Regions from separate parts of the Chelativorans sp. M5D2P16 genome, predicted to be linked through region 2. Evidence: riboswitches for the same ligand, from Rfam matches in the RefSeq annotation. Region 2 holds a riboswitch; the other holds the start of a gene.

Region 1 (15,813 bases), 180 kb from region 2:
GCTGGCCGCGATCGTCTCACCGTCGGGTTGCATGACGTAGATGTCGGAGGATTCCAGAAGGGCGTTGATTTCCTTCAGATAAGCGTTGCCCTGTGCACGCAGGCCGGGGGAGGCCGGGTCGCGCAGCAGCGCCTTGATCTGGGCGTGGTCGGCGATCAGCGCCGGCAGCGCCTCGTAGCGGTTGAGTTGGCCGCGCAGCGCCGCCACGGCCAGGCGCAGCGTGGTATCGCCGCGCGCGGCGGCCTGGTCGAGATAGGTGCTGGTGGCGAAGGCCCCGCCCTTCACGGCAATCAGTGCGCCGGCAAGCACCACGAGCAGCGCCGCGACCGGCAGCCGCCAGCCGCGCGCCGTCTTCCTCCAGCCGTCCTGGCCGGCCGTCGTTCCTTGGCGGCAACCGGCCGCGTCGCCGCGCTCGGTCATGTCGCGTCCTTCCCGAAAGGGGTGAAACCGGGGCGCAATGTGCCGCCAAGGCAGGGCCGACGCAAGCCGCAACGGCTGACCTTCCCTTTAAGACCGGGTCTCCCCGAATTTCTCAGGGAGATTGGAGGAGCGGGAGCCCGGAGCGCACAAGCGCGCCGGCAATTCGCAAACCGTGGCGACTGGCAACAACGGTAGCGTCGGCGTTATCTCCCCCTTGGCGGGGGAGAAAGCGGTTCTTGGGTTTAGCGAAGCTAAGCCTTAGAAATCGCCAGAGAGGGGGCTCCCGCTCCTCCGAAGCAGGAGACGAGTAATGGACATTATGCGGCTGACGGGCCGCCGGTCCAGCTCGGACGGCCTCTCAAGCCCCGTTCATCGGCGCTGGCGAACACCTGCCGTGCTGAGGGTCGTGCGCGCCGCAGCTCGTCCCCCACTCCGCGGCGCGATCTCCCAGCCGCGTGACGAAATCGTCAGCCAGATCGGCGACCGTGATCGACGCGAAGCGCTTGAGCAGAAGCGCCTCGGCATCGTTCAGCGCTGTCTCGAGCCGGGCGTCGACCGCCTGCTCAACGAGGCACTCGGGGTGATCGACCGACGGGCCGATGGCGAAGAGTGGCGGCCTGCCGATGGCTTTGTAGACGTCCAGCAGGGTGATTGCCTCGAGCCCGCAGGCAAGCTCCCAGCCGCCGCCATGCCCCTTCTCGGAGGTGACGTAGCCCTTGTCACGCAGGCCTGCCATCATGCGCCGCACGACCACCGGATTGGTCCCGAGCATGCCCGAGATGGTCTCGGAGGTGGCACGCTTGCAGTGGCGGTCCATGTGGATCAGCACATGGAGCATCCTGGACAGGCGGCTGTCGCGTCGCATCGGTCGGTCCTTCCTTCGGTGATCTCTCGAGAGCGGGTCCTGTTGAACGAACACGCTTCAGGCGCCTCATCCCGCAAGCCGGAGCCCAACGGAGGGTATCCGGGATCCGTTCGTGACTCTTCCGCGCTCCGGAATGGGTCCCCGACAAAGCTTCGCTTTTCCGGAGGACGCCCGGCATGGGACCGCGATTCCTCGTACCGGATCATCCCAACGAAACGCATTCCCTCCTATCAGACACGCGCTCACGTAACAAGTGATGTTTTCTGTGTTGACGAGCGCTGTCCGTTATGCAACTTGAAAAGATACATTACATGGAGATGAGCGAATGTCCTTCGAAGTGATCATCGTCGGCGGCAGCTTCGCCGGCCAGTCGGCGGCCCTGCAGCTGGCGCGGGCGCGCCGCCGCGTCCTGCTGGTCGACAAGAAAGAGCCGCGCAACCGGTTCGCGCGGTCCTCCCACGGCTTCCTCGGCCAGGACGGCGAAGCACCCGCCGCCATCATGGCGAAAGCCACCCGGCAGCTCTCCGCCTATCCGACCGTCGTCCAGGTCGAGGGCGAAGCGGTCACCGCGCGCCGTGAAGACCATACCTTTCGCGTCAGGCTGGCCGACGGCCGCGAGGAACTTGGCGCACGCCTCATCCTCGCGGTCGGTGTGCGCGACACCCTGCCGGCGGTCGACGGGCTGGAGGAGCGCTGGGGCGTCTCGGTCCTGCACTGCCCCTATTGCCACGGCTACGAATTGGGCGGAGGTCCGATCGGCGTGCTGGCGAGCGGACCGAACGCAGTCCATCAGGCAACGCTGGTTCCCGACTGGGGGCCCACCACCCTGTTCACGCAAGGGGTCTTCGAACCCGATGCGGAACAGGAAGCGCTCCTCACCGAGCGCGGCGCCGCGATCGAGCGCACGCCGATCGTCGAACTCCTCGGCACGGCACCGGCGCTTCAAGCGGTCCGCCTCGCCGACGGCCGGACAGTGGAACTGGCGGGCCTGTTCGTCGCTCCGAAGACCGCCCTCTCCAGCGATCTGGGCGCCCAGCTCGGCTGCGCCTTCGAGGATGGGCCGACCGGTCCCTTCATCCGCGTCGACGGCAGGCAGCGCACCAGCGTGCCGGGCGTTCTTGCAGCCGGCGATGCCGCCAGCGCCATGACGAACGCCACGCTCGCCGCCGCTTCCGGAGCAATGGCCGGTTTCGGCGCGCACCAGTCGCTGATCTTCGGCGAGCCGGCGCAACGGCCTTCCAGCGCGGCTGCGTAAAAGAACAATGAATATCGAAGGCGGTTTCTGCCGGCCATCTTGACGTCCGGTGCATTCCCCATTCTAACTGGGCATCGACGGTTCCCGGCGGTGAAAGCCGCCGGGATTAAAAGGGAACACGGTGAGGAAGACCCGCAAGGGGCCGAATCCGTGGCTGCCCCCGCAACTGTGAGCGGATGCCGATCATCCTCGTGACGCGCAGCGATCGCGCGTCATGCCACTGTGCCGGCCGGCACGGGAAGGCAGATGAGAGGCCGTTGGTCCGTGAGCCAGGAGACCTGCCGTCAAGGAAGTCCACGATCACGAGCGGGGAAGCTCGGAAAGGATACCATGACGACACGCCAGACCTGATTTCCCGGACCAATCGACCACGATCCGCTACGCCGTCCCGGCGGTAGCGGACGTTCCATGCGAGCCGCACGCCGCCTCCGGCGCCAGGGCCCGTGCCGCCATGCTTCCTTTCCGGAGGACCAGACACTTGTACAGCCGCACTCTCCGTTTCCTTCTCGCCGCCGCTGCCACCACCCTCTTCGCAGCCACCCCCAAGGCTGCGTTCGCGCAGCAGACGCACTATCCGCTGACGCTCACCAACTGCGGCCAGGAGATAACCTTCGAGCAGGCGCCCGAGCGCGTCGTTTCGGTCGGCCAGAGTTCGACCGAGATCCTCTATCTTCTCGGACTTGCCGACAAGGTCGTCGGGACGGCGCTCTGGCTCGGCCCCGTTCTCGAGGAGTTCGAGGCGGTGAACGCCGAGATCCCGCGGCTCGCCGACAATGCGCCAAGCTTCGAAAGCGTGCTCTCGGCCAAGCCCGCCCTCGTCACCACGCAGTTCGAGTCGCAGATCGGCCCGAAGGGCGTTGTGGCGACGACCGCGCAGTTCGCCGACCTCGGCATTCCCGTCTACACCGCGCCCGCCGACTGCATCGGCAAGGACAATTCGACCGGCGGTGACGGCCTGCGCACCGAGACCTTCGCGATGGACCTGATCTACCGGGAGATCGACGACCTCGCCCGCATCTTCGACGTCAAGGAGCGCGGCGAGGCGCTGATCGCCGATCTGAAGGCACGCGAGGCGGCGGCGAAGGAGAAGATCGCCACGCTCACCGGCGACATCTCGGCCGTCTTCTGGTTCTCCAGCGCCGAACTTCAGACCGACCCCTATGTCGCCGGCCGCCGCGGCGCGCCCGCCTACATCATGTCGACACTCGGGATCCGCAACGTGATCGACAGCGCGGAAGAGTGGCCGACCATCGGCTGGGAGACCATCGCCAGGGCCGACCCGACGGTCATCGTCGCGGGCGAGATGGACCGGCGGCGCTATCCCGCCGACGATCTCGCAGTGAAGCTGGAATTCCTCAGGACCGATCCGGTGACCAGCCTCATGCCGGCGGTCAGGGAGGACCGGATCGTGATCATGGACGCGCAGGCGATGAACCCGACCATCCGCACCATCGAGGGGATCGAGATTCTGGCCGAGGGCCTTGCGCAGGTGGGTCTGGCCAAGTGAGAACCGCATCCGCACCGGTTCGCCTGCTCGCGGGCGGTACGCTCGCCGCTGTTACCCTGACCGGGGCGGTGGCGCTCGGCGCCGCCGTCGGCGAAACGTCCATTCCGGTCGAGACCGTTCTGAAGACCGTGGCGAACCGCCTCTGGGCGGCGGGCTATGCACTCGATCCCATCGACGAGGGCATCATCTGGAACTATCGCATCGCGCGTGCGCTGGTCGCCGCCTGTTGCGGCGCTTCGCTCGCGCTTTGCGGCGCCGTGCTCCAGTCGCTGCTCAGGAACGCGCTCGCCGACCCCTATATCCTCGGCATCTCCGCGGGCGCTTCGAGCGGCGCGGTGGCCGTGGCGATCCTGGGGCTCGGTTCCGGTTTTCTGACGCTGTCGCTCGGCGCCTTCGCCGGCGCGCTGATCGCCTTCGGCCTCGTCGCGCTCCTGGCCCTCGGAGCCGGCAGGGGGCCGGCGGCCATCATTCTTGCCGGGGTCGCCGGCTCCCAGCTCTTCAACGCGCTCACCTCCTTCATCGTCACCAAATCCGCCACGGCGGACCAGGCGCGCGGGATCATGTTCTGGCTCCTGGGCAACCTTTCCGGCGTGCGCTGGCCGGATGTCTGGCTCGCCGTCCCCGTGGCACTCGCCGGATTCGTCCTGTGCCAGGGGCACGCGCGGGCGCTCGACGCCTTCGCCTTCGGAACGCAATCCGCCGCCTCGCTCGGCGTGCCGGTGAAACGCGTCTATGCGGCGCTGATCGCGGCCGCGGCCTTCATGACGGCGACGATGGTGAGCATCGTCGGCTCGATCGGCTTTGTCGGGCTGGTCATCCCCCATGCGGCGCGGCTGCTGGTGGGCGTGCGCCATGGCGTGCTGCTGCCGGCCTCCGCCTTGATCGGCGCGGCCTTCATGGTCGCCGCAGACATCCTGTCGCGCACGATTATACCGGGGCAGGTGCTTCCCATCGGCGTCATGACGGCACTGGTCGGGGCGCCCGCCTTCGCGATGATCCTCATCCACCGGCCGGTGGCACGATGAGGCTCGCCGCGCATGATCTTACCTGGCGGGCCGGGCGGCGGACCATCGTCGACCGTGTCTCGCTCGAAGTCGAACCGGGCGAGTTTCTCGGCCTCGTCGGCCCGAACGGGTCGGGCAAGACGAGCCTGCTGGCCATGCTCGCCGGCCTTCGCCCGCCGACCTCGGGCAAGGTCATGCTTGAGGGGACGCCGCTCGCCCGCATCTCGCGCCGCGACCTCGCCCGCCGCATTGCCCTCGTCGAGCAGCAGGCCGAGACCGGCGAGCGCCTGACCGCCCGGCAGGCCGTGGAGCTCGGGCGCACGCCGCATCTGAGCGCGCTTTCCCCCTGGTCGCGGCGAGACGGCGCGATCGTCGACGAGACGATGGCGGCGGTGGGGATGAGCGCGTTCTCCACCCGCTCGTGGCAGACCCTTTCGGGCGGCGAACGCCAGCGCCTCCACATCGCCCGCGCGCTCGCCCAGGAGCCGCGCATCCTCATCCTCGACGAACCGACGAACCACCTCGACATCGAGCACCAGATCGGCCTTCTCGACCTGGTGCGCGCGCAGGACCTGACGGTGATCGCCGCGCTCCACGACCTCAACCACGCGGCGATGTTCTGCGACCGCGTCGCCGTGATGCAGGCGGGCAGCCTCGTCGCGCTCGGTCGTCCCGCCGAAATCCTCACCAGCCGGCGCCTCGCCGAGGTGTTCAAGGTGCGCGCCGACGTCGAGACCGATGCCGCCGGCGGCTGCTTCATCCGCTACGCCCGGCCGGCGGCCCCTTCCGGCCGGGCGACCGTGGAAGCCGCAGCGCGAGCGGAAGCTGTCCGGGACGTCCTCTAAAGGCCGTGCTTTTTACGGCGGACCGGCAACGCTACTGAGTCGGTCCGCACCACCTTCCTGCGCGCCGCGCAAAGGCCTCCGCCAGGGGGAATTTCGGTAATCCCCGTCTTCGTTATGTAAAATGATTGTTTACAGCGCATTATCCGCGCTGGCACTCTGGTACGACTGGGCGGGCCTTCGCTTCCGGTGTCGAAGAAGAAAATGACAACAGGGACTTCCAGGAACCGGCAAGGATCTCCAGGACAGCTCGGCGCTCTGGAGAAACGGTTCCGCGACGTCTTCGACCATATTCCACACATGCTGTGGATCGGCAGGCCCGGCCAGCCGGCGATGCTCTGCAACAAGGCCTGGTGCGATTTCGTCGGCGTCTCGCGGGAGACCGGCCCTTCGGACGCCTGGCTCCTGAACGTGCATCCGGATGACCGCGACCAGGTAAGCCATGCGTGGGAGACGGCCGTTTCCGAACGGCGATCCTATGAGAGCGAGCATCGGCTCGCACACCGTGCCGGCGGTCATCGCTGGGTCCTCGCCCGCGGCGTCCCGCAAAGGGATAACGACGATCGCCACCAATACTGGTTGGGCACCACGACCGACATCGATCCGCTGAAAACGGCCGAGCACGATCTCGCACTGCATGCCGAGCGCTACCGCGCCCTCCACCTGACGAGCGCGATGGTGCTGTGGATCGCCACGCCGGATGGCCGGGTGATCGAGGAATGGGGCTGGGCGAACCTCTCCGCGCAAGACCCGGGCGAGTTCCACGGATGGGGCTGGCTCGACGCCGTGCATCCGGACGATCGCGACAGGATCGTCGCCTCCTGGGAGCGGGCGCGCAGCGATGTACGCTCCTATGGAGCGGAATTTCGCGTACGCACGCCTGCGGGTGATTACCGCTGGGTGGAGGCCAGGGCCGTGCCCCTGCGCGATGCCGAGGGCCGCATCAGCGAATGGGTCGGCAAGCTTTCCGACATTCACGACCGCAAGCAATGGGAGCGCTCTCTTCGGGCAAGCGAGGAGCGCCTTCGGCTTGCCGTCGAGAGCACCGCGCTCGGCATCTGGGACGTCGACCTCGTGACCGGCGAGCGCCAGTGGAACGACCGGGCGCGCGACATTCTCGGCATCGCCCACGGCGCGCCGATCACCCGCGACACCTTCCCCGCCCACGTGCACCCCGACGACCGCGAGGACGTCGAGCGGCGTTTCTTCCTGGAAAGCCCCGCCGACGGCTCCGTCTACAGCGGCGAGTATCGCATCATTCGCGCCGATACCGGCGAGGAACGCTGGGTCGCCGCCACCGGCCGAAGCTTCGTGGACGCAAGCGGGACCCACATCCGCAAGATCGGCACCATACGCGACATCACGAGACGGAAACGAACCTACAGCGCGCTGGAATCGAGCGAGCGCCGGCTTCGGCTGGCGCTGCAGGCGGCAAAGATGATCGCCTGGGAGCAGGACCTGACCACCGGCTTCGTCACCCGCAGCGAGAATGCCGAAGCCCTCCTCGGAATCGGCTCCGCCCCGCTGGAGGACTTTCTCGCGCGTGTTCATCCCGAGGATCGCCGCCTGCGGCTCGATTTCCTCACCGCGGGGGGGAGCAACGAGACGGTGCAGATCCGTTACCGAGGCCCCGACGACCGGCGCCTGTGGCTGGCGGTGCGCGGCGAACATGCCGGCCCCTCCCAACTCGTCGGCGTGACGTTCGACATCACCGCCCAGAAGGACGCCGAGGAGGAAGTGTTGCGCATGGCCCGGGAGGACAGCCTCACGGGTCTTTCCAATCGCGACACGTTCCAGGCACTGCTCGAGCGAAGCTGCGCCCGCGCCAGGGCGGAGGGGTCGGCGTTCAGCCTGCTTCTCGTCGATCTCGATCACTTCAAGGACGTCAACGACACCCTCGGACACGATGCCGGCGACCGCATGCTGAAGGAAGCCGCCGCGCGGATGGTCGGCACGATCCGCAAGCGGGGCATTGTCGCGCGCTTCGGAGGCGACGAGTTCGCCGTGCTCATGCACGGGGTGGATGCTTCCGCGGCCTCCGATTGCGCCAGGACGATGCTCGATGCCCTGCGCCAGCCGGTCGTCATCTGGGGGCGCACCTTCTCCACGAAAGCCAGCATCGGCATTGCCCTGTTCCCCGGCGACGGCGACGATGCGAAGGATCTTCTCAAGAGCGCCGACATCGCGCTCTACAGGGCCAAGGATGAGGGCCGGAACCGCTTTGCCCTTTACGAGCCGAACTTGCGCAGGAAGGTTGAGGAGCGCATCGCCCTTCTTGACGACGTGCGCCGCGGCCTGGACAGCGGCGAGATCGTGCCTCATTACCAGCCGAAGGTTTCGCTGGTCACCGGCAGGATCGCCGGGTTCGAGGTGCTCGCCCGCTGGCAGCATCGACGGAAGGGCCTTCTGACGCCGGCCGATTTCGGCCTGGTTTTCGACGATCCCGACCTGGCCCGGGCCATCGGCGGGCACATGCTGGACATCGTCACCGGCGACCTGCGCACGTGGCTGGACCAGGACCTTGCCCCCGGCCGGGTGGCGATCAACATCAGCCCGTCGGAATTTCACGATGCCGATCTTGCCGGCGCCTTCCTGGAGAAGCTCGCCGAACGCGGCATCCCGCCCGAGACCGTCGAGGTGGAGATTACGGAAGCCGTCTTCCTGGACGAGTTGTCCGCCAACCCGTCGGCGGTCCTCGACACCCTCCACGAGGCCGGCGTTTCGATCGCACTCGATGACTTCGGGACCGGCTACGCCTCCTTGAGCCACCTCAAGCACTTTCCCATCGACCACATCAAGATCGACAGGAGTTTCGTTCGCGAGCTCGAGCGGGATGGAGACGACGAGGCGATCGTATCGGCCGTGATCCACCTCGCCCACCGCATGAAGATGCAGGTCACCGCGGAGGGCGTCGAGACGCGGAGCCAGGCCGCAAGGCTCAGGCAACTGGGATGCGACACCGCCCAGGGCTTCCTCTACGGGCGCGCGATGCCCGCCGGCGAGGCGGGCGAATTCCTCGCGCGCTTCGACGCCGGCACGCCGGGGTAGGCGGCATTGCCGGGCGATTTCCGGTTGCCCCTTCCAGGCGGTCACTCTCGCGCGAAACGCTGCTTGAGCCGGTCGGCCTCCTCGGCCGATACGCCTTGCGGTGCGGTCACCGCCATCCAGGCGTCGATATAGTGCTCGGGCGCATAGACGTGGCCGTGGCCCATGGGTGCGGTGGTGGCCAGCGCCATATCGAGCGCGAGTTGGAGGAAGGTGACGACCGGGTACCAGCGCAATTCGGGCGAGACGTCCGGGCCGCGCGGCCGCTTCATCCAGTCGGGCTGCCGGTAGAGCGCGTGGTAGTCGAAGAACGTGACCGGATCGCTGGCATATTGGAGATAGACGATGCGCAGCGGCCCCCAGTGCGCACCGGGGATGTCGAGCGCGTTCGTCTGGTTGGTGAAGCGGACGAAGGATCCGTCGCGGAAGCGGGGCAGCCATTCCGGCGAGCCGGGTTCCCGGCGGCTGGTGACGTACTGCCACATGCGGTTGGCAAAGGGCGGGCCGCTCCACAGCGCGCCGTGATAGGGGTCGCCCAGGATTTCGAAGAACTCGGTGGAGGCCTCCGAACCGAGTGAACCGAGACTGAGACCGTGCAGATAAAGTCGCGGCCTGTCCTCCTCGGGCAGTTCCCGCCAGTGTCCGTAGACGGCGGAAAAGAGCGCCCGGGCCGTCTGCGTGCCGTAGTCCGGCTCCACCAGCAGCGAAAGCCAGCTCGTGAGGTAGGAGTACTGGACGGCCACGCTGGCGACGTTCCCGCCATGCAGATATTCGAGCGTGTCCATCGCCGCCGGGTCGACCCAGCCCGTCCCCGTCGGCGTGACGATGACGAGAACGGAACGCTCGAAGGCGCCCGTGCGCTCCAGCTCGGCAAGCGCGATCCCGGCGCGCTCCTCGGCCGTCTCGGCGGCGTTGAGGCCGACATAGACCCGGATCGGTTCCATCGCCGGCTCGCCCCGGAAGGCTTCCAGCTCACCGGTCGACGGCCCGGAGGCGACGAACTCGCGGCCTGCCCTGCCGAGATCCTCCCAGGCGACCAGGGAGGCGGCACTGCCCGTCTTCAGAAGATCGGCAGGTTGCTCCGACTCCGGCTCCATCAGCGCATCGTAGGCCTGGAAGGAGGTGTCGGCCGCGCGCAGCGCGAACCGGAACAGCACCCCCTCGACCGCCACCCAGAAGAGGGCGGCCGCGACGGCGACGGCGACCACATTGGCCACGCGCGGGGGGATGTAGCGGCGCAGCCGAGCAGACGTGAAAGTGAGCAGGAGCCGGAAGAAGCGCGCCACGGCGAGCAGCAGGATGAAGGTCGCCGCGGCGATCAGGCCGGTCCGCAATGGATGTGCGCTGTCGAGCAGTTCCATCCCCATGAGGCGGCGGATCGAGTTCTGCCATTCTGCCGCCTGCCAGAGAAACGCGACCGCGATACCGGCGCACAGCACGGCCGAGAGATACTTGACGGCGCGCAGCACCCGCGCGTTCGGCCCCGGCAGTTCCATATAATGCGCCAGCCAGCGGCCGAACACGCCGATGCCGTAGCCCGCCGCGAGGGCGGCGCCCGACAGGATCCCCTGCATGAGGAAAGTGCGCGGCAGGAGCGATGGCGTCAACGAGGCAGCGAAGAAGAGCGTGCCGACGAAGAGGCCCGCCGCCGAGAAGGAGTTCCAGAATCTTACGATCCATACATGCGTCATCGCCGTCGCCGCGCGCTCCGCTCCCATCCCTGCCGAGCTATACCCGTCGGCGCGAACGGGGCAACCCCGGCGCATCCCATTCTTTCATGGGAACGGCCGAAGGCTTCGGCCGCTTGGAATCGCACGCAGGTTTGGGCGGAAACCGGTCCCGGTTCCCCGGTAGCGCCCCCTACTCCTTCACCGCGCCCGTCATCGAAGACACGTAATAATCCACGAAGAACGAATAGAGGATCACCACCGGCAGCGACCCGAAGAGCGCCCCCGCCATCAGGGCACCCCACTCGAAGATGTCGCCGCGCACCAGTTCGGTGAGCACGCCGACCGGCACCGTCTTGTTCTCCGAGGACTGGATGAAGGTGAGCGCGTAGATGAACTCGTTCCACGACAGGGTGAAGGCGAAGATGCCGGCCGAGATCAGGCCCGGGACGGCCAGCGGCAGGATGATCTTGGTCAGGATCTGCCAGCGCGAGGCGCCGTCCACCAGCGCGCTTTCCTCGAGCTCGAAGGGGATGGAGCGGAAGTAACCCATCAGGAGCCAGGTGCAGAAGGGAATGAGGAAAGTCGGATAGGTGAGGATGAGCGCCAGCTTCGAATCGTAGACGCCGACCTTGAAGACGATGTAGGCGAGCGGGATGAACAGGATCGACGGCGGTACGAGATAAGCCAGGAAGATCAAAAGCCCAACCGGCCGCGCACCTGTGAAGCGGATGCGCTCGATGGCATAGGCGGCAAAGACGGAAGCCGCGATCGACAGGAACGTCGAGGCGACCGCCACATACATGGTGTTGACCAGCCAGCCCGGGTAGGAAGTCTCGAAGAACAGGTAACGGATGTGCTGCAGCGTCGGCTCGACCACCCAGAAGGGGCTGTAGTTGTTGTAGTCGGTGAGCTGCGCGTTCGGTTTGATGGCCGTGATGGTCATCCAGTAGAACGGGAACAGAAGCACGAAGACGAAGAGCGCCAGCGGCAGGTAGAGCACCACCACCCGGCGCGGCAGCCGATTGAGATAGCTCATGCCCTCGCTGGCGTCGGTGAGCGGCTGGCCTTCCGACCGGGTCTCGGCGTTCATGTCTGCCTCCCTGGGCACGGGCCTTTCCAGCCATGCCTTGCGCTTCCATCTCTCCTCGCATGCGTCATCCCGGAAGCCGGAGCGGCAGCGCAGGCTGTCCGGGATCCACTCCGGAACCTGGACGAGTCACGGAATGGATCCCGGCTCGCGATCGCTTGTGCTCCCCTGGCCGGGATGACGCGCGCAAAGGGAACGTGCCGCCCCTGCGGCGCACCCGGACGGCCAGCGAACGTATGACAGAGCGAAAGCATCTCAGACAATCTCCCTCAATCCTGGCCGCCCTGCTGCCACTTGCGGCGTTGCAGGCCGAAGAAGCTGAACATGATGGCCGCCAGCAGGAACGGAATCATGGCGACGGCGATCGCCGCGCCCTCGCCGAGCTGCCCGCCGGGAATCGCCCGCTGGAAGGAGAGCGTGGCCATAAGGTGGGTCGCGTTCACCGGCCCGCCGCGCGTCAGCACATAGATGAGCTGGAAATCGGTGAAGGTGAACAGTACCGAGAAGGTCATCACCACGGCGATGATGGGGGTGAGCATCGGCAGGGTGACGTAGCGGAAGCGCTGCCAGCCCGTCGCCCCGTCGAGCGAGGCCGCCTCGTGCAGGGATTGCGGGATGGTCTGCAGGCCGGCAAGCAGGCAGATCGCCACGAAGGGAATGCCGCGCCAGACATTGGCGGCGATCACCGAGGCGCGCGCATTGTTGGGCGTGCCGAGGAAGTTGATCGGGCTGTCGATGACGCCGAGCTGCATCAGGGACCATGAGAGGATCGAAAACTGGGAGTCGTAGATCCACCAGAAGGCGAGCGCGGAAAGCACCGTCGGCACCACCCAGGGCAGAAGCACGATGGCGCGGAAGAAGGCCTTGAAGGGCAGCTTCTCGTTGAGCAGCAGCGCCAGCCAGAGGCCCAGCCCGAATTTCAGGATCGAGGCGACGATCGTGTAGAGCAGCGTGTTGTACACGGACAGCCAGAACACGGAATCGCTGGCGAGGAATTCATAGTTCTCCAGCCCGATGAAGATGCCGTCGCGGCCGATGCGCGTATCGGTGAAACCGAGCCAGACGCCAAGCCCCAGCGGATAGGTCAGGAAGCAGACGAGGAACACCGCCGCCGGCAGCATGAACAGAAAAGCGAGGAAATTGCCGTTCTGCATGAGGGCGGCGAGGCTGAAGCGGGGCTTTTCGGGTGTCGCTACTGACGTCGCAGTTCTGGACATCGCACGTCTCCGGCCGGTTTTTGTTTGACGTCGGAGGCAGCCACCCCCTCACTTGCGATTTCTAACACTTAGCCTCCGTTTCACTCCGACTAAGATGTTGAAATCGCTTTCTCTCGCGCAAGGTGAGAGATAGGCGCCCACAGCAACCATTTCGCCAATCACAAGCGTTCGTGATTGGCCGAGACGATATTGCAGACGCCTATCTCCCCTCCTGAGCTTGTCGAAGGAGGCGGGAGCTCCTCGACAAGCTCGGAGGCAAATTCTTGGACTTGGGCTGAGGCCCAAGTCCTTAGAATTTGCAAGAGCGGGGGTCATCGGCCACCGAACCACGTCATGTCTAAATCCGGTAATACCGGTTGGCCCTTCTCTCGGCTTCCGCCGCCGCTTCCTCCGGCGTCGTCTGTCCGGTAACGGCGGAGGCGAACATGTCGACCAGCACATAGTCCGCCATCACGCCCGCCGAGGCATAGCCGAGCGGGCCGGCATAGCCGTTGGGGCGCAGCGTCTCCGAGGCCCGCGCATAGGGCGCGTGCACCGGGTCCGCCGTCCAGATCGGATTGTCGGCGAATGCCTTGAGCGGCTGGCAGCAATAGGCGCTGGAGCCCTCGATCCAGGCGTTCATCTGGTCCGCCTCCATCATGAACTTGATGTAGGCCTTGGCCGCCTCCGGATACTGGCAGTGGTTGAAGAGCAGGATGGAGCTCGTTTGGTGCAGCTCGGCGCTCTCGCCAACCGGCCCGATCGGGAAGTTGGTCGTGCGGATGTCGTCGGCGATCTCCTGCATCGCCGGGTCGTTCCGCGCCGCGTAGTAGAGCGACACGCCGTTTGCCGTCAGCGAGATCTGCTCGGCCAGGAAGGCGCGGTTGTTGTTGATGTCGAGCCAGCTTTCCGTGCCGGGAATGAAGGTCTCGTACAGCGCCTTGGCGTAGTTGATGGCCTCGATGGTCTCGGGGCTGTTGATGGCGACCTTGCCGTTCTCGTCCACCATCATGCCGCCATGGCTCCACAGAAGCCAATGGGCATAGTTGTTGCCGTCGCCGACGGCCTTGCCGTGCGGGAAACCGGCGGGCGTGCCGTTCGCCTTCATCGCCTTGCAGAGCTCGAGGAACCCTTCGGTATCCTCGGGGAACTCGCTGAAGCCGGCCGCCTGCATGTGGCTCTCGCGGTAGCAGACCGCATTGCCGATCGCCGTCAGCGGCATGGCGATGAACTTGTCGTCGCGCGTGGCATAGCCCTTCACGCCGTCATACCAGCCGCCATACTTGTTGCCGAGATAGGTGGCCAGGTCGGTCAGATCGACCAGCTTGTCGGGATACTGGTGCGCGTCGTCGAACCAGCACATCACCATGTCCGGCCCGCTGCCCACATTGGCCGCGACGGCGGCCTTCGGGCGGATGTCCTCCCAACTTTCCTGGTCGATACGCACGTCGACGCCGGTCTCATCGATGAACTTCTGCGTGTTGGCGTTCCAGGCCTCCTCGTCGCCCTTGACGAAGGGCACCCAGCGCAACATGCGCAAGCTCGCCCCCTCCTCCGGCGTATAGGTCGGCTCGTTTTGCGCGAAAGACGGGCGTATGCCCATGGCGCCGAGACCGGCCATGCCGGCCAGCCCTGCCGAAGCGGTCAGAAAGTCGCGTCTCTTGATCATTGTCCACTCCTCCTCTTGGATTGCGGGATCCGATATCCTGCCCACCCGCCGTCCCGCATGCGGGCGTCCGGCACGGGCCGGTCGACCGGAAGGCGCCTCCTCCGCCCCTTCCGGGCCGCCGGCCCGCGCCTCATCGCGAAAGCCTCCGGCCCGTCTCGGCATCGAAGAGATGCACGTGCCGGGCGTCTATGCCGAGCGAGATGGTCTCGCCGGGCGCTGCCCGCACCCGCTCGCGGAAGACGCAATTGGCGTCGCCACCGCCGAGCCGGACGATCATGTGCGTCTCGTATCCCGTCGGCTCGATCACCACGACCTCGGCGAGGATGCCCTCGTCGTCGAGGCGGATGAATTCGGGCCTGAGGCCGTAGACCAGCTTTTGCCCCGCCGCCGCCTCGCCGGGATCGGCCACCGGCAGGCGCGTCCCGTCCTCGGCCACGAAGACCGTGCGGTCCTCCGGATCGAGCCGGCCGGAGATCATGTTCATGGCGGGCGAGCCGATGAAGCCGGCAACGAAAAGGTTGGACGGGCTGTCGTAGAGTTCGAGCGGCTGGCCGATCTGCTCGACGACGCCGTCATGCATGACGACGATCTTGTCGGCCATCGTCATCGCCTCGATCTGATCGTGCGTGACATAGACCGTGGTCGTCGCCAGCCTTTGGTGCAATTCCTTGATCTCGGCGCGCATGGCCACGCGCAGCTTGGCATCGAGGTTCGACAAGGGCTCGTCGAACAGGAAGACCTGCGGGTCGCGCACGATGGCGCGACCCATGGCCACGCGCTGGCGTTGGCCGCCGGAGAGCTGCCGCGGATAGCGGTCGAGCAGGTGCGGCAGGCCGAGAATGTCAGCCGCCACTTTCACGCGGCTGTCGCGCTCGGCCTTCGGCGCGCCCTTGAGCATGAGCGAGAAGGCCATGTTGTCGGCCACCGTCATGTGCGGATAGAGCGCGTAGTTCTGGAACACCATGGCGATGTCGCGCTCCTTCGGCGGCATCGCGTTGACGACGCGCCCGCCGATGCGGATGGAGCCGGCGGTTATGTTCTCCAGCCCCGCCAGCATGCGCAGGAGCGTCGACTTCCCGCATCCGGAGGGGCCGACAAGGATGACGAACTCGCCGTCGTCGATATCGATATCCACGCCCTTGATGACGGGAACCGCCCCGAAGGACTTCCGCACATCGATGAATTCGACGCCTGCCATGTTCAGTTTCTCTCCAGAATGTGGAAGGAAGTGCGGACGGGTGCGTGAAGCGGCT
Region 2 (15,813 bases):
TTTCCAGCGTCAGCCCCCTCACCTGCAAGCTGCCGCGTGCGGTGATCTCGACAATGCCGTTGCCGAAGCATGCCGCCGCGCGGGCGAGCCCGGCAAGTTGGCGGCCGGAGAGCCCGGCCACCGGCGTCAGGCGCGCGAGCAGGCCGTCGCCGGTCTGCATCGGCTCCAGCAGGGTGGGACAGGCGCCGCGCCGGCTGCTCATGCCGCTTCCTCCTCCGCCCGCGCCTCGGAGATCAGCGCGGCAAGGTCGTTGTCGACGGAATTGCGCAGCGGATGCCACAGCCCGCGGCGGCGCGCATCGGCGAAGCGCTCGGCCACGGCGCGCAGTGCCGCCGGGTTTTCCCGCAGCATGAAGTCGCGCAGGTGCGCGTCCTCCAGATAGGCCTTATGCACGGCCTCGATCAGCGCGGGGGAAATAGCCTCGGTCGTCTCGGCAAAGCCCACCAGCCGGTCCACGGTCTCGGCGAACTCCGCCGCCCCGCGCGGCCCGTGGCGCATCTGCCCTTCGATGAAACGCGGATTGAGCGCGCGGGCGCGGACGGCGCGGGTGACCGCCGCCGCGAGTGAACGGGCACGCGGGCGGGCGGGATCGGTGGTGTCGAGCACGACGAGATCCGCCTTGCCCCCGAGTGCGGCGACGGCCGCCGAGAAGCCGCCGATGAAGGCGACGTCGGCGGTGCCCTCGAGAAGGTCACGGCCGGGATCGTCGCCCGCATGGACAAGGAGATCGGCGCCGGCGACACGCTCGGCAAAGGCGCCCGGCACAGAACGCCCCTCCCCTTCCGCGCCGCCGAAGGCATGCGAGGCGGCGTCGAGATAAGCCTGGCCGAGCTCGGCGCGCTCGTCCCAGTCGCCGTGCGACAGGCGCTCCTCGATGCCCGCGCCATAGGTGCCGGGCGCCGAGCCGAAGATGCGCGCCGGCGCCCTGCCCTCGCGTTTTGCGGCCAGAGCCAGCGGGTTCTCGTCCTCCGCCTCCTCGCGGGCGGCCACGGCGGCCACGGCGGCGTCGATGAGCGCGATCTGCACGGGGAACATGTCGCGGAACAGGCCGGAAATCCGCCAGGTGACGTCGATGCGCGGCCGGCCGATCGCGGCCGGCGGCAGCACTTCGATACCCGTGACGCGGCCGGTCGCCCTGTCCCATTGCGGGCGGCAACCCATAAGCGCCAACCCTTGAGCGATCTCCTCGCCACCGGTGCGCAAGGACGCGCTGCCCCAGAGGTCGAGCACGAGCGCGCGCGGATAGTCGCCATGTTCCTGCAGATAGGCGCGTACGATCTCCTCGGCCGCAGCCTCGCCGAGCGCCACGGAAGTCGGTGTCGGCAGGGTGCGCGGGTCGGCGGTGAAAAGATTGCGGCCGGTCGGCAACACGTCGGTGCGCCCGCGTGCCGGCGCGCCCGAGGGGCCCGGCGGCACGCGCTTTCCGTCGAGCGCGGCGATGAAGGCCGTGCGCTCGCGTTCGGCACTTTCCCGCCGCAGGGGCTCGGCACCGTCCTCCGCGCGGCCATAGACATGCAGGCCGTCCTTGATGGCGAAATCCTTGAGGTCGCACAGCCAGGCATCGATCCTGAGCAGGGCTTCTTCCGGATCGTCGCTCTCCGACACCCCTGCTTCGCGAGCAAGCCCGCTTTCCCCCGCCGTCTCGACAATCAGCTTCGCCAGCCGGTCGCGGCGGCGCCGGTCAAGACCGTCGGCCTGGGCGAACTCGTCCACCAGTCGCTCGAGTTCCTGCTGCTCTTCGGAAAGTCCGGCGCCGACGAGCGGCGGCGTGAGATGGCCGAGCGTGACGGCGGCAATCCGGCGCTTGGCCTGGGCGGCCTCGCCGGGATTGCTGACGATGAAGGGGTACACGACCGGCAGCGGCCCGGCGACGATCTCCGGGAAGCAGGTGCGGCTCAGCGCCACCGCCTTGCCGGGCAGCCATTCCAGCGTGCCATGGGCGCCGAGATGCACGAGTGCGTGACAGCCGAGCGCTGCCCGCAGCCATACGCCGAAGGCGACGAGATGATGCCGGGGCGGCAGGAAGGGATCGTGATAGTCCACCCGGCGGTCGGCCGCGCGGCCGCGGTCCGGCGCGAAGCAGATGGTGACATTGCCAAAGCGGGCGGCACGGAAGCGGAAGGCGCCGTCGATCAGGTCTTCCTCGGGCACACCCCATGCGGCTTGCACGGACTCGCGCACCTCCACCGGCAGGTTTGCAAAGGCCGCGGCGTAGTCTTGCCCGGAGAGGGAATCGCCCTCCCGTTCCAGAAGGCGCATCAGATCGCGCGGCGTTTCGGGGATATCCTCGACTTGATAGCCCTCCGCCTTCAGGTCGCGCAGCATCTCGATGGCGCTTTGCGGCACGTCGAGGCCCACGGCATAGCCGGCGCGCCCGGTGGCGGCCGGATAGTCCGGCAGGATGATGGCGAGCTTGCGCGCCGCGCGCGGCGTCGCCTGCAGCTTGAGGTTGGCGGCGATGCGGTCGGCCACCTGTTCCACCCGGTCCGGCTCGGGCCGGTTCACCTGCAGGCCGACGGCAAGGGCGGGGTCGGTCTCCTGCGGCTCCTTGAAGGAGATGGCGCCGGCCATGATGCGCCCGTCGAGTTCCGGCAGCACGACATGCATGGCGAGATCGGCCGGCGCGAGGCCACGGTCGCCTTTCTCCCACGCCTTGCGCCGCGTGGTGGCGACGGCCACCTGGAAGACAGGCAGGCCAAGCCGGTCGAACAGCGCCTCGCCCTCGCCCTCCATGCTGCTGGCGAAGGCGGTGGCGGTGATGAGGGCGGCGGTCTGCAAAGCCTTCACCGTCTCGTCGAGAAGCTGCCGGGCGGTGTCGTCGCGCAGGGTGGCGACGAAGATGGGCACGGCGCGTATGCCCCGCTCCTCCAGCGCCTTTGTCAGAGCATCGATGGGTGCGACGTCGCTGGCCAGAAGCATCGAACGGTAGAAGATGATGGGTACGACGGGGCTGGTGCCCTGAGCTTGGGATGCGGCTTGGCTCTCTCTCTTGCGATTTCTAACACTTAGCTTCCGCTTCGCTCCAGCTAAGACGTTGAAATCGCTATCTCCCCCGCCAAGGGGGAAATAGGCGCCGGCTTCAACGCCGCTGCCACTCTCAGATGCCGGAAATGTGGAGGAACGGAGCCGCGAGGGGTCCCTCTCCCCCTTGGCGGGGGAGAAAGCAAATTCTTGGGCTTGGGCAACGCCCAAGTCCCTAGAATTTGCAAGAGAGGGGGCCGGCAAAACACGTCGAGCAAAATACTCCACTCCCACTACGCCTGCCCCCGGCGCGTAACATCCGGCTCTTGCCAATGGGCGCGGTTCACCCGTTTCCACTTCGCGGCCGGCGAGCCGCGCCATGTGGCGGACGGCAAGACCGATGTTCTCAGGCCCACCCTCGTGAAAGCAGGCGAGCAGCGCCGCATAGCTGTTTTCGGACACGGTCGAGAGCGTCGCCAGGCGCTCGTCCCGTTCCCCACCCTCACCGGGCAGGAGCGCCAGCGCGATCCCTTTCTCGCGCGCCATGGCGGCGAGGCGGTCGCAACCGTAGCGCCACCAGTCATGGCCGCCGAGGATGCGGGCGACCACGACGCGCGCATGGGCCGCCACGCTGTCGACCCAGAGATCCACCGACATGGGATGGCGCAGCTCGCGCAAGGGGGCGAGCCTCAGCGAAGGCAGCGCTTTTTCGTCTGCCTTCCAGGCCGCGGCAATGCCCGAAAGGTCGCTGTCGGTAAAGGACAGCGCCACCATCTCCGCCGGGCTCTGGCGAAGGTCGACCGGCTCGATCAGGTCGTCGAGCGAGGCGGAGCTGGTGGCGAGGATGTGCATCGTTTCATGCCGCCAGGAGCTTCTCGACCGCCGTCCGGTCGAGGCCCTTGAGGCCGATGACGACAAGACGCGTGCCGCGTGCCTCGTCCGCCTTCCAGGGGCGGTCGTAATGATGCGTCACGCGCGGACCGACGGCCTGGACCAGGAGCCGCATCGGCTTGCCCTCCACATGGGCGAAACCTTTGAGCCGCAGAACGTTCTCCGCTTCGGCCGCCGCCGCCACCTTGCGGGCCAGCGCCTCGGGGCTCGCCACTGCCGGCAGGTCGAGTACGAATGTGTCGAAATCGTCGTGCTCGTGATCGTCGGCGCCGTCATGATGCGACTTGCGGTTCTCGATGTCGTTCTCGACCGCGAGCCCGAGACCGAGCAGCACGCCCACATCGACCTTGCCGTTCATGCCGGGCACGATCTTGGTGCCGGCGCGGACATGGCCGTTCATGCGGCCTTCGGCGCTGGCGAGGTCGCCTTCATTCAGAAGATCGGCCTTGGAGAGGATGATGAGATCGGCGCAGGCTACCTGGTCGTCGAAGACCTCCTCGATGGGATCGTCGTGGTCGAGCGATTCGTCGGCCACCCGCTGCGCGGCGAGCGCCTCCATGTCGGCCGCCACCTGGCCGCCGGCCAGCGCCGGCCCGTCGACCACCGCCACCACGCTGTCGACCGTCACGCGGCTCTTGATCCCCGGCCAGTTGAAGGCCTGTACCAGGGGCTTCGGCAGCGCCAGCCCCGATGTCTCGATCAGGATGTGGTCCACCCTCGGTTCGAGTGAGAGGATCCTGTCGAGTGCCGGCGCGAAGTCGTCGGCCACGGTGCAGCAGATGCAGCCATTGGCCAGTTCCAGCACATCGTCGTCCGTGCACCCCTCGAGCCCGCAATTGCGCAGGATCTCGCCGTCGATGCCGATATCGCCGAACTCATTGACGAGCACGGCGATCCGGCGCCCGCCTGCCTGTTCCAGCACGTTGCGGATCAGCGTCGTCTTACCGGCGCCCAGAAAACCGGTGATCACCGTGCAGGGCACGCGTTGGAGAGCGGCGGTCATGGAATCTCCTTCAGGCTGTCATAGGTGGGAATGCGTGCGATAAGCCCCCGCTTGAGCGCCTGGGGCCGGCCGCGAAAGGGCATGAAGCCGTCCTCGGAGCGGGCGAACAGCGCCGCACCCGCGATCAGGTCTTCGCCGCTGCCCGGCTGCAACTCGCCGAAGACATAGGACCAGCACCCCTCGCGCAGGATCGCCGCGGAAAGGCCGCGCTTGCAGTTGCCGAGGCAGGCCACCTGCCGCACGCGCACACCGCCTTCCGCGCCAGCCCGGGCCGCCTCCCTGGCAAGCCGGCTGCCCGGGCGGGGCACATCGTCGCCATCTCCCGGACGCCGGCACGAGCTGCACACGACGACGGTCACCGCCTCGAGCGGGTCCGGTTCGCAGAAATCGCTGGTGGAAGAAGAATCCGCCGGTTCTGGAAAGTCGCTTTTCAAAGTCGCATCCTTTGCCCGGGTCACCCGCCGGGCGGTAGGCGTTCACAATCACGACGGCAGGTCTCCTGGCTCACGGATCACCGCCTTCCGCCGCCTTCCCGAATGCCCGGCCGGGCTTTCAGTGGCCTTGTGGCGAAGGGCTCTCCGCTTACAGTTGCGGGGACAGCTGCGGAATTGCCCGAAGGCGCACCGCATTCCCTCTTAGCTCCCGTCCGGAAGGGACGCGAGAACCGTCGGCGGCCATTTAGAGCCGGCACGACGGCGCTGTCAACGCGATTGCGCTCACATACCGGGTCATCTCTGCGAATGTAACTTCTCGTTGAGCTCGCCTGGTTCTTATGCTCTGGTCAGATGCATGGGAGGGTATGTCTACATTCTCGCATCGCGCAAAAACGGCACGCTCTATACGGGAGTTACCAGTGATCTCGAGCAGAGAATTTGGGAGCATCGCGAGGGCATCACTGGTGGTTTCACCGTAAAGTACGGCGTGAAGCGGCTGGTGTGGTATCGCGACTATCATGACATCCGCGACGCGATCGAAGACGAGAAGCGCATCAAGAGATGGCGCCGGAAATGGAAACTCGAACTGATCGAATCCGTGAACCCGCAATGGGACGATCTCTACGAGACACTGAACGGATAGCGAACCACCCCACCGCGTCATCCCGGCCGACCAGCGGGAGAGCCGGGACCCATTGAGAGGCGCAGGCGGATGCTGGGTTCGGCGAGGCGGTGATGGCGGGCGCCCCGGCGAATACCCGGCCGCGCTGCCCAATGGGTCCCGGATAACCCTCCGGGTTTCCGGGATGACGGAGGTGTGGCGCGCAAAATTCGTCCTTGCCCGCGCGCGCATTTCAGCTAAGGTCTGGCGCGTCGTCGGTTCCCCTTGGGGACGAGAGAGGGAACGCGGTAGGGGCCAGGGCCCTGATCCGCGGCTGCCCCCGCAACTGTAAGCGGCGAGCTCAGCCCGAGCGCCACTGGAGCTTTCAAGGCTTTGGGAAGGCGGGCGAAGCCGAGACCCGCGAGCCAGGAGACCTGCCGCCGGCGGAAACGAAACCTGGAATGCCCTCGGGCGGAGGGCGAAAGGATTGACGATGACAGCTTCCACGACATTTCCCGCCGAATCGGTGAAATCGCGCGTTCTCCCGCTCCTGATGACCGGCTTCCTGGGGCTTTTCATTGTCGGCTTCGCCGGCTTTGCCCAGATGGACGTCGTCCACAACGCCGGACACGACTACCGCCACTCCATGGCCTTTCCCTGCCACTGAGCGTAAAAAGGCCGATATCATGTCTGTTTTCAGGAATGCGGTGTTCCTCGCCGCGATTGCCGGCCTGTTTGCCGGCATCGTGATGACGGGGCTGCAGAGCTTCTTCACAGTGCCGCTGATTCTCGAGGCCGAAACCTACGAATCGGCCGCGCCCGCGCACGATCATGGTGGCGAACACGCCCACGAGGCGGCCGCCGGCGACCACCATCACGGCGGGGAAGCCTGGGCGCCGGCCGACGGCGCGGAGCGAACCTTCTACACCGCGCTCGCCAACATCGTCACCGGCATCGGCTTCGGCCTGCTGCTTGTCGCCGTCTCGGAGCTTGCCGGCGGCATCGGCGGCTGGCGGCAGGGGGTCGTCTGGGGTTTGGCCGGTTTCTCGGTCTTCACGCTGGCGCCGGGCCTTGGCCTGCCGCCGGAACTGCCGGGCATGCCCGCCGCCGATCTCTTCGCGCGCCAGTTCTGGTGGGTCGCCACCGCCGCTGCCACCGCGGCCGGCCTGGCGCTGATCGCCTTCGGGCGCAATCCGCTGCTGGCCGTGCTCGGCGTGGGTCTGATCATAGCGCCGCACATCGTCGGCGCGCCGCAGCCGGTGACGCACGAAACGGATGTCCCAGCGGATCTGCATCGGCGCTTCGTCATGGCAGTGACGATGACGAACCTCGTCTTCTGGGTGGTTCTGGGCGGTGCTGCCGGCTTCCTGCGGACGCGCTTTGCCGAGGGGCTGGGCACGGCGCGAAGCAGCCTTGCCTGAGGGGCACCTCACCCTGGTCCTCGGCGGCGCACGCTCCGGCAAGAGCCGCCACGCCGAGGCCCTCATCGAAGCCTGTCCCGCGCCCTGGACCTATATCGCGACGGCGCAGGCCTTCGACGGGGAGATGCAGGCGCGCATAGCCGAGCATCGCAGCCGGCGCGGGGGAAATTGGCGGGCCATTGAGGCTCCCCTCGCGTTGCCTGAGGCGCTCGCCGACGTTCCGGACGGCCAGCCGGTGCTCGTTGACTGCCTGACGCTCTGGTTGACCAACGTCATTCTGGCAGAACGGGACGTCGAGGCGGAATGCGGCCGGCTCGTCGAGGCTCTGAAAAGCCCGCGCGGGCCGTGGGTCGTCGTCTCCAACGAGGTGGGGCTTGGCATCGTGCCGGAAAACCCGCTCGCCCGGCGCTTTCGCGACGCGGCGGGAAGCCTGAACCAAAAGGTCGCGGCCGGGGCCGGAAGCGTGGTCTTCATGGTCGCCGGCCTGCCGATGAAGGTGAAGTGACATGCACGAGATCGAAGACAAGGATGCAGAACGCCACAAGGCCAAGATGGCCAAGCGCAAGGCGGTGCAGGACGCGGAAGTTGCGGAAAAGAAGATCGAGAAGGGTCTCCTGATCGTCAACACCGGGCCGGGCAAGGGCAAGTCCACCGCCGCCTTCGGCCTGGCGCTGAGAATGTTGGGCTATGGCCGGCGTGTCGGGGTCGTGCAGTTCATCAAGGGCGCCTGGCATACGGGTGAGAAAGACGCCCTCGCCCGTTTCGGCGACCAGGTGGAATGGCACGCCATGGGCGAAGGCTTCACCTGGGAGACACAGGATCTGAAGCGCGACATCGCCGCCGCCGAGCGGGCCTGGGGGAAGGCCAAGGAACTGATGGCCGACCCTGCCTTCGGCCTCGTCATCCTCGACGAGCTCAACATCGCCCTGCGTTACGACTATCTCGACCTGGACGCGGTCGTGGAAGGGCTTCAGGCCCGCCGGGCGGACCTCCACGTCGTCGTGACCGGGCGCAATGCCAAGCCGCAGCTCATCGAAGCGGCCGACCTCGTCACCGAGATGGGCCAGGTGAAGCACCACTTCGGCGCCGGCGTGAAGGCGCAGCAGGGGATCGAGTTTTAGGCCTCAAGGTGCATAGACGGAAATGCCGGTGCGCTCCCATGTATCCTCGTCATTCCGGAAGCCGCAGCGAAGCGGAGGCTGTCCGGGATCCATTCCGGAACGCGGGAAGGAATGGATCCCGGCTCGCGGAAGCTCCGCTCCCTTGGTCGGGATGACGGCGAAGGCGCGTAGGGGCGCCGGCACGTCTTGTTGGTTCTCCCACGCGAGGCGCCCATGCCCGCGCTGATGTTTCAGGGCACAGGCTCGGATGTGGGCAAGTCGCTGATCGTCGCCGGGCTTTGCCGCGCCTTCGCCGACCGGGGCCTCATCGTCCGTCCGTTCAAGCCGCAGAACATGTCGAACAATGCCGCCGTGACGGTCGACGGCGGGGAGATCGGCCGGGCGCAGGCGCTCCAGGCGCGTGCAGCGCGGGAGGAACCGAGCGTCCACATGAACCCGGTGCTTTTGAAGCCGCAGAGCGAGGTGGGCGCCCAGGTGGTGGTGCGGGGCAAGGTCGTCGCCAGCGCCGGGGCCGCCGCTTACCAGTCGATGAAGACGGATCTGCTTGGCGACGTGCTCGACAGCTTCCGCCGTCTCAAGGCGGAAGCCGACCTCGTGCTGGTGGAAGGCGCCGGCAGTGCCTCGGAGACCAATCTGCGGGCAAACGACATTGCCAACATGGGTTTCGCGCGGGCGGGCGGCCTCCCCGTCGTGCTGATCGGCGACATCGACCGCGGCGGCGTGATCGCCAGCCTCGTCGGCACGAAGCACGTGATCGATCCGGCCGACGCCGCACTCATCCGCGGCTTCATCGTCAACCGCTTCCGCGGCGATCCGGCCCTGTTCTCCTCGGGGATGGAAGAGATCGCACGGTTGACCGGCTGGGCACCCTTCGGGCTCGTCCCCTTTTTCGATCAGGCGCGGCGGCTTCCGGCGGAAGACGCGCTGGCGCTGACGCAGAAACATGTCTCCTACGAAGGCAGGGGCCGCATTAGGATCGCCGTGCCGATCCTGCCGCATATCTCGAACTTCGACGATTTCGACCCGCTGGAGGCCGAGCCGGAGGTCGAGCTGGTGCGCGTGTGGCCGGGCGCGGCGCTGCCGGGCGATGCCGCGCTCGTCCTCCTGCCCGGTTCGAAATCCACCATCTCCGATCTCGCGGCGCTCCGACAAGCCGGGTTCGACATCGACATTCGCGCGCATCTGCGGCGCGGCGGCTTTGTCGTGGGCCTGTGCGGCGGCTTCCAGATGCTCGGCCGCACGATATCCGACCCGAACGGGATCGAGGGCCCGCCGGGCACGGTGGAAGGCCTCGGCCTTCTTAACGTCGCGACCGTCTTATCTGCGGAAAAGACATTGCGCCCCTCCGAAGGCCGGACGGCGGACGGCATCTCTTTCAAGGGCTACGAGATGCATATGGGCCGGACGACCGGGCCGGACTGCACGCGCCCCTTCGCGCGGCTTGCCGAGGGCCGGGCGGACGGCGCGGTCTCCGCGAATGGGCAGGTCTTCGGGACCTATATGCACGGCCTCTTTGCCGACGACCGGCAGCGCTCGGCCTGGCTCGAACGGCTCGGCGGTGCGGCCTCGGATCTCGACTACGAGGCTGGCGTGGAGGACACGCTGGATGCCCTGGCGCGGCATCTCGAAACCCATCTCGACCTTGACGGGCTTCTCAGCCATGCAGCATGACGAGCCCCGCCAGAACGCCCAGAAGCGCGATCAGCAGCGCGTCGGCCGTGCGATAGAGCTTGAGGGCACGGCGGATGTCGGCGGCACGCGCTTCCCGCCGTCCCCCCTCGCCCATGGTGGCGTCCGCGACCGCCACGCCGCCATAGATGCGCGGGCCCGCGAGCGCCAGGCCGAGCGCGCCCGCCATCGCCGCCTCCGGCCAGCCGGCATTGGGCGAGCGGTGCCGGCGGGCGTCGCGCAGCACGGTACGCCAGACCTTTGCCGGCGAGGCTTCACCGGTGAGCCGCGCCGCCGCCACGAGGAGCAGTGCAGTCAGCCGCGAGGCTGGCAGGTTGGCCAGGTCGTCGAGACGGGCGGCGGCCCAGCCGAAGGCCTTGTGACGCGGCGTGCGGTGGCCAATCATGCTGTCGGCGGTGTTGACGGCCTTGTAGACGAGCGCGCCGGGAAATCCCAGCACCGCCAGCCAGAAGGCCGGCGCCACCACGCCGTCGGAGAAGTTTTCCGCCAGGCTTTCGATGGCTGCACGGGAAATTCCCGCTTCGTCGAGCTCGGCCGTGTCGCGCCCGACGATCTGAGAAACGGCCTTTCGTCCGGCCGCCAAACCTTCCGTCTCCAGCGCCTCTGCCACGGCTTCGACATGGGCGGCAAGGCTGCGCTGGGCGAGGAGCGTGCTGGCGAGCAATGCGGTGAGGAGGAGCCCAGCGCCGGCGCCGAGCGAGGACTGGACGAGCCAGCCGATCCCGCCGGCGATCAGGACCAGCACCGCCAGCGCGACCATGCCGCCAGCGCGCCGGCCGCCCTTCGGCCATTCGGCGCGGTTGAGCCGGCGGTCGAGAAAACCGATCAGCCCGCCCATCCAGGTGACCGGGTGGCCGATGGCGCCGAACAGGCGGTCGGGATAGCCGATCACCCGTTCGATGGCGAGCGACAGGAAGGCTAGAATGAGGGTCATGGCATCGCGTCTGGAAGACCTGGGCAGTGAAGTGACCGATCACGGCGGCAGCCTCGGGCGCGCCGAGACGCTGTTCCCGGGCGCCCCGAAGCCGTGGCTCGATCTTTCCACGGGTATCAACCCCTACTCCTATCCGCTTCCCGACTTTCCGGCCAGCGCCTTTGAACGCCTTCCCGAAGAAGAAGCACTTCGGGACCTCGCCGACATCGCCGCCCGCGCCTATGGCGCCCCGGCCGGCGCCAACGTCGCGGCAGCGCCGGGAACGCAAATCCTGCTGCCGCTCGTCGCAGCATGCGTGCCGCCGGGCAAAGCCGCCGTGCTCTCGCCCACCTATGCCGAGCACCGGCGCGCCGCCGCGCTCGCCGGGCACGACGTGCGAGAGGTTCAGGATTTCGCCACGCTGTTCGACGCGGATCTTGCGATATTGGTGAACCCGAACAATCCGGATGGCCGCGTGATCAACCGCGCCGACCTTCTGGCGCTTGCCAGGCACATGCGGGAAAGGGGCGGTCTCCTCGTCGTGGACGAGGCCTTCATGGATGTGGGGCCCGAGGCGGAGCGGCTGGACGGGGACGTGGAGGCGGGTGGCATCGTCGTGCTGCGCTCCTTCGGAAAGTTTTTCGGGCTCGCGGGCCTGCGCCTCGGCTTCGCCATCGCGGCCCGGCCGCTGGCGCAGGTCTTGCGCGCCAGGCTCGGGCCTTGGGCCGTCGGCGGCCCGGCGCTGGCGGTCGGCCGCGCGGCCCTTTCAGATTTTCAGTGGCAGGCGGAAATGCGTGCGAAGCTGATGAAACGAACCGCCGCGCTCGACGTTTTGCTGGCCGAGAGCGGGATCGCCGCTGCCGGCGGCACGCCGCTGTTCCGCTTCCTGCGCACACACGAGGCTGAAAGCCTTTTCAATGCGCTCGGGCGGGACGGTATATTGGTGCGCAATTTTAGTGGCGACCTGCACGCCTTGCGCGTAGGATTACCGGGCGATGAGGATGCGTTCGACCGGCTTTCCCGATCCCTCCGCCGCTGGCGGCACGCGGGCTAGGAACCTGGCCATGATCCATGTGACACCCCTTTCCTGCCTGACCGACATCCTGGAGACGACGCGCGCCAGCCACCTCGTCTCTCTGCTCTCCACCGAGGCCGAGCCGCCGCGGCCCGCCCACCTCGATCCGTCCTGCTGCCTTCACCTGTCCATGAACGATATCGTCGAGGAGATGCCGGAGCTGGTCGCCCCCTCGCGCGCGCATGTCGAAAATCTGCTCGATTTCGCCTACGGCTGGAACCGTGCCGCGCCGCTCGTCGTGCACTGCTTTGCCGGCATCAGCCGCTCCACAGCGGCCGCCTACACGATCGCCGCCGCCCTCCAGCCCGCCCACGACGAGATGGAACTTGCCCGCGAGCTGCGCCGCCTTGCTCCTTCAGCCACGCCGAATGCCCGCATCATCGCGCTCGCCGACGACCTTCTCGGCCGCCAGGGCCGCATGGTCGAGGCGATCCGCGCGATCGGCCGCGGCGCCGAGGCCTTCGAGGGCACGCCGTTTGCCTTGCGCATCGATGTCGCGGGCAAGGGGCGTCGGTCGTAGAGGGCCAAGTCCTTAGAATTGCCAAAGAGGGGGTAGTGCCCTGTTGTTTAGAGAGCCCTACACCCCGCGCGCCGCCGGCTCGCCATCTTCGGTGAAAGCGCCGCCGCCCTCCGGGTCGTAGAGGTAGTTGACCATCAGCCCATGCGCCTCGCGCATGGCCTTGGGCGAGCGGTCGGCCACGAAATTGATCCGCTCCAGCCGCGCGCCGTTGCCGAGATGGAAGCGCGCGACCTGGTCCATCGGGCGGCCGCGCCGATCGCGCGCTTTCAGGAGATAGAAGGCTGCGGCCGCCATGAGCGCCGGGCGCAGGGCGGCCGCCTTGTCGGGATCATGCGGCCACTCGGGATCGTCCAGCAGCGCCAGTGCCGCCCTCTGCCGGTCGTCGAGTGGTGCCGGTCCGCCTGCCGCGCGCGCTTCGGCAAGCCAGTCCGCAAAGCCGCCGACGGGGGACAGTGTGACGAAGGTTTCAAGCTGCGGCAGTTCGCGGCGCAGGATCGCCGCCGCGTCCTTGATCAGGAACTTGCCGAAGGAGATGCCGCGCAGGCCGGGCCGGCAGTTGGAGATGGAATAGAATACGGCGACCGTGGCCTCCGCGGCGCGAATCACCTCACGGCCTTCCTTGAGGATCTCGTCGATCGCCGACGGCACCTCCCGCATCAGCGCGACGGAGAGGAAGATCAGCGGTTCGTCCGGCGCCCCGGGATGAAAATCGCCGAAGCAGCGTCTGTCCTCCGGTTCCAGCCGGTCGCGCAGCGCCTTGCGGCTGCCGATCTCGTGCACGGCTTCGCAGTGCATGATCTTGTCGCGAAGTGCAGCCGGCGCAGACCAGTCGATGGAACGTAGCACGAGAAGACCCCGGTGAAACCGCAGCGAGCCAGGATCTTGCTTCGACCACTTCCCGACGGGAAGGGTCAAGGCCTATTTCCACAAACGTCTTCAGGCTGGTAAATGCTGAAACGCTCGACAGGAGAAACATGAATGGTCGTGAATGGGGCTAAGCTGGACGATGCCGCGCGCGCGGCCTGGCTCTACTACGTCGCCGGCAACACGCAGGACCAGATCGCCGCGAAGCTGGGCGTATCGCGTCAGTCGGCCCAGCGGCTGGTCTCGCTGGCGGTTTCGGAAGGGCTGGTGAAGGTCCATATCGACTACCCCATCGCCCGCTGTCTCGACCTTTCGAAGGCGCTGCGCGAGACCTACGGATTGTCCTTCTGCGAAGTGGTGCCGACCGATCCCGATTCGACGTCGGCGACGCTGGGCGTCGCCCAGGCGACGGCGCTGGAGATCGAGCGATGGCTGCGCCGCTCCGATCCGTTGGTCATCGCCATCGGCACCGGGCGCACGCTGCGTGCCGCCGTCGAACAGCTCAGCACGATCGAATGCCCCCAGCACCGCGTTGTCTCGCTGACCGGCAACATCGCACCGGACGGCTCGGCCGCCTATTACAACGTGGTCTTCACCATGGCCGACAAGGTGAAGGCGCGGTTCTTCCCCATGCCGTTGCCCGTCATCGCCTCCTCCCGCGAGGAACGCGCTACCCTGCATAGCCAGCCCATGATCCGCACGACGCTGGATCTCGCGGCCAGGGCCGACGTGACCTTCGTCGGCATCGGCGAGCTCGATGACGAAGCGCCGCTCTACCTCGACGGCTTCATCACCAGGGAGGAACTCGGGGCACTGCAGGCGGCAGGCGGGCTGACGGAGATCGTCGGCTGGGCATTCGACGGCGAAGGCCGCCTGATCGAGGGCATCACCAACGAGCGCGTGGCGAGCGCGCCGATCCCGAGCCGGGAAACCTCGATGGTCATCGCCTCGGCCATGGGCCCCAGAAAGCTGCCCGGCATCCGCATCGCCCTGAAGGGCGGCCTGATCGGCGGCCTGATCACAAACGAGACCACGGCCGAGGCGCTGCTCGGCTAGAGCATTTCGCAGCCAAGTGGAATCATTCGGCGTGGCACAAATGCGGCGAAAACGAATAGATAGAGCACCCTGCTCCAGTGGCTGTCGTTTTCGACAGGTCGTGCATCTTTGCGCCTTCCTGCGTCCTGCCGAGCAGCTTCCCCTCAATACGTGGTAGTGACCACTACCTCGCCCTCGCGTTCGAGCACATGCACGACCACCTCGGTATCGACCTGCCGCAGTGAAACGTCGAGGCGGCCTTGGGGCAGGGTTAAGCCGCGCAGGGTCACCTCCTCCAGGAATTCCGGCAGCATGGGCTGGTGGAAAGTCAGCGTGCCCTGCGCCGCATCGATTGCCATGCCGAGGCAGGATTGCAGGATGGAGAGTGGGGCCACTGCGGCCCAGGCTTGCGGCGAGCAGGCGACGGGATAGAAGGTGGGGCCGCGGCTGCGCTGGCGCGGGAAACCGCAGAAAAGCTCCGGCAGGCGCCGCAGGTCGATATAGGTGGCGGCGGAAAACAGCCCCTCGAAGACGCGTGCCGTCTCTGCGCGGAAGCCGTAACGGGCGAGTCCGGCGGCGATCAGCGCGTTGTCGTGCGGCCAGACGGAGCCGTTGTGGTAGCTCATCGGGTTATAGCGCGCCTCGGTGGTGGCGACGGTGCGGATCCCCCATCCGGAAAAGGAGGAGCGGTCCATCAGGATATCCACAACGGAGCCGGCGCGTTCGGGATATGCGATCCCGGTGAACAGCGCGTGCCCGGCATTGGAGGAGCGTATGCGGCACGCGCGCTTGTCGCCGTCGAGCGCGAGCACATAGGTGCCCAGCTCCTCGTCGAAAAAGGCCCGATCGAATTGCGCGCGCAGTTGCTCGGCCCGAGCTTCGAACTCGATCGAGCGCCCGCGTATCCCGAGCGCCTGCGCCATCTGTGCAGCCGCCTTCCACGCGGCATAGACATAGCCTTGCACCTCGGCCATGGCGATGGGGCCGACGGCGAGCCGGCCGTCGGCATGGAAGACGGCGTCGTAAGAGTCCTTCCAGCCCTGGTTGGAAAGACCCTCCACCGTGCGCCGGCCATACTCCACGAAGCCGTCACCGTCGCGGTCGCCATATTTTGTGACCCAGGCAAGCGCTGCCTCGACGTGTGGCCATAATTCGCGGATCGACGCCACGTCGCCGGTGCGCTCTAGATAGCTGCCGGCAAGGAGGACGAAGAGCGGCGTGGCATCGACACTGCCGTAATAGCGGCGGAACGGCACCTCGCCCAATTCCGCCATCTCGCCGTAGC

The links. Region 2 has a riboswitch for cobalamin ahead of SIN08_RS01135 (CbtB domain-containing protein). Riboswitches for the same ligand answer to the same signal wherever they lie in the genome.
Region 1: it holds a riboswitch for cobalamin, as region 2 does, so the genes downstream of both, SIN08_RS01985 (ABC transporter substrate-binding protein) here and SIN08_RS01135 (CbtB domain-containing protein) in region 2, are expected to answer to the same signal.

The regions. Positions count from the first base shown of each region.
Region 1 is NZ_JAXQNM010000003.1:239,981-255,793, forward strand. Features, by position in the region: gene SIN08_RS01970 (sensor histidine kinase) at 1-420, opposite strand, end outside; gene SIN08_RS01975 (Rrf2 family transcriptional regulator) at 779-1,285, opposite strand; gene SIN08_RS01980 (NAD(P)/FAD-dependent oxidoreductase) at 1,611-2,540, shown strand; cobalamin riboswitch at 2,602-2,841, shown strand; gene SIN08_RS01985 (ABC transporter substrate-binding protein) at 2,992-4,047, shown strand; gene SIN08_RS01990 (iron ABC transporter permease) at 4,071-5,072, shown strand; gene SIN08_RS01995 (ABC transporter ATP-binding protein) at 5,069-5,896, shown strand; gene SIN08_RS02000 (EAL domain-containing protein) at 6,098-8,941, shown strand; gene SIN08_RS02005 (alpha/beta hydrolase) at 8,983-10,629, opposite strand; gene SIN08_RS02010 (carbohydrate ABC transporter permease) at 10,799-11,698, opposite strand; gene SIN08_RS02015 (sugar ABC transporter permease) at 11,965-12,912, opposite strand; gene SIN08_RS02020 (ABC transporter substrate-binding protein) at 13,250-14,560, opposite strand; gene SIN08_RS02025 (sn-glycerol-3-phosphate ABC transporter ATP-binding protein UgpC) at 14,691-15,758, opposite strand.
Region 2 is NZ_JAXQNM010000003.1:61,998-77,810, forward strand. Features, by position in the region: gene cobG (precorrin-3B synthase) at 1-202, opposite strand, end outside; gene cobN (cobaltochelatase subunit CobN) at 199-3,813, opposite strand; gene cobW (cobalamin biosynthesis protein CobW) at 3,818-4,855, opposite strand; gene SIN08_RS01125 (DUF1636 family protein) at 4,852-5,289, opposite strand; cobalamin riboswitch at 5,327-5,539, opposite strand; gene SIN08_RS01130 (GIY-YIG nuclease family protein) at 5,645-5,932, shown strand; cobalamin riboswitch at 6,150-6,347, shown strand; gene SIN08_RS01135 (CbtB domain-containing protein) at 6,384-6,557, shown strand; gene SIN08_RS01140 (CbtA family protein) at 6,577-7,311, shown strand; gene cobU (bifunctional adenosylcobinamide kinase/adenosylcobinamide-phosphate guanylyltransferase) at 7,304-7,816, shown strand; gene cobO (cob(I)yrinic acid a,c-diamide adenosyltransferase) at 7,818-8,432, shown strand; gene SIN08_RS01155 (cobyric acid synthase) at 8,646-10,103, shown strand; gene cbiB (adenosylcobinamide-phosphate synthase CbiB) at 10,087-11,055, opposite strand; gene cobD (threonine-phosphate decarboxylase CobD) at 11,054-12,088, shown strand; gene SIN08_RS01170 (protein tyrosine phosphatase) at 12,099-12,629, shown strand; partial or broken gene SIN08_RS01175 (malonyl-CoA decarboxylase domain-containing protein) at 12,747-13,493, opposite strand; gene SIN08_RS01180 (sugar-binding transcriptional regulator) at 13,608-14,549, shown strand; gene SIN08_RS01185 (amylo-alpha-1,6-glucosidase) at 14,693-15,813, opposite strand, start outside.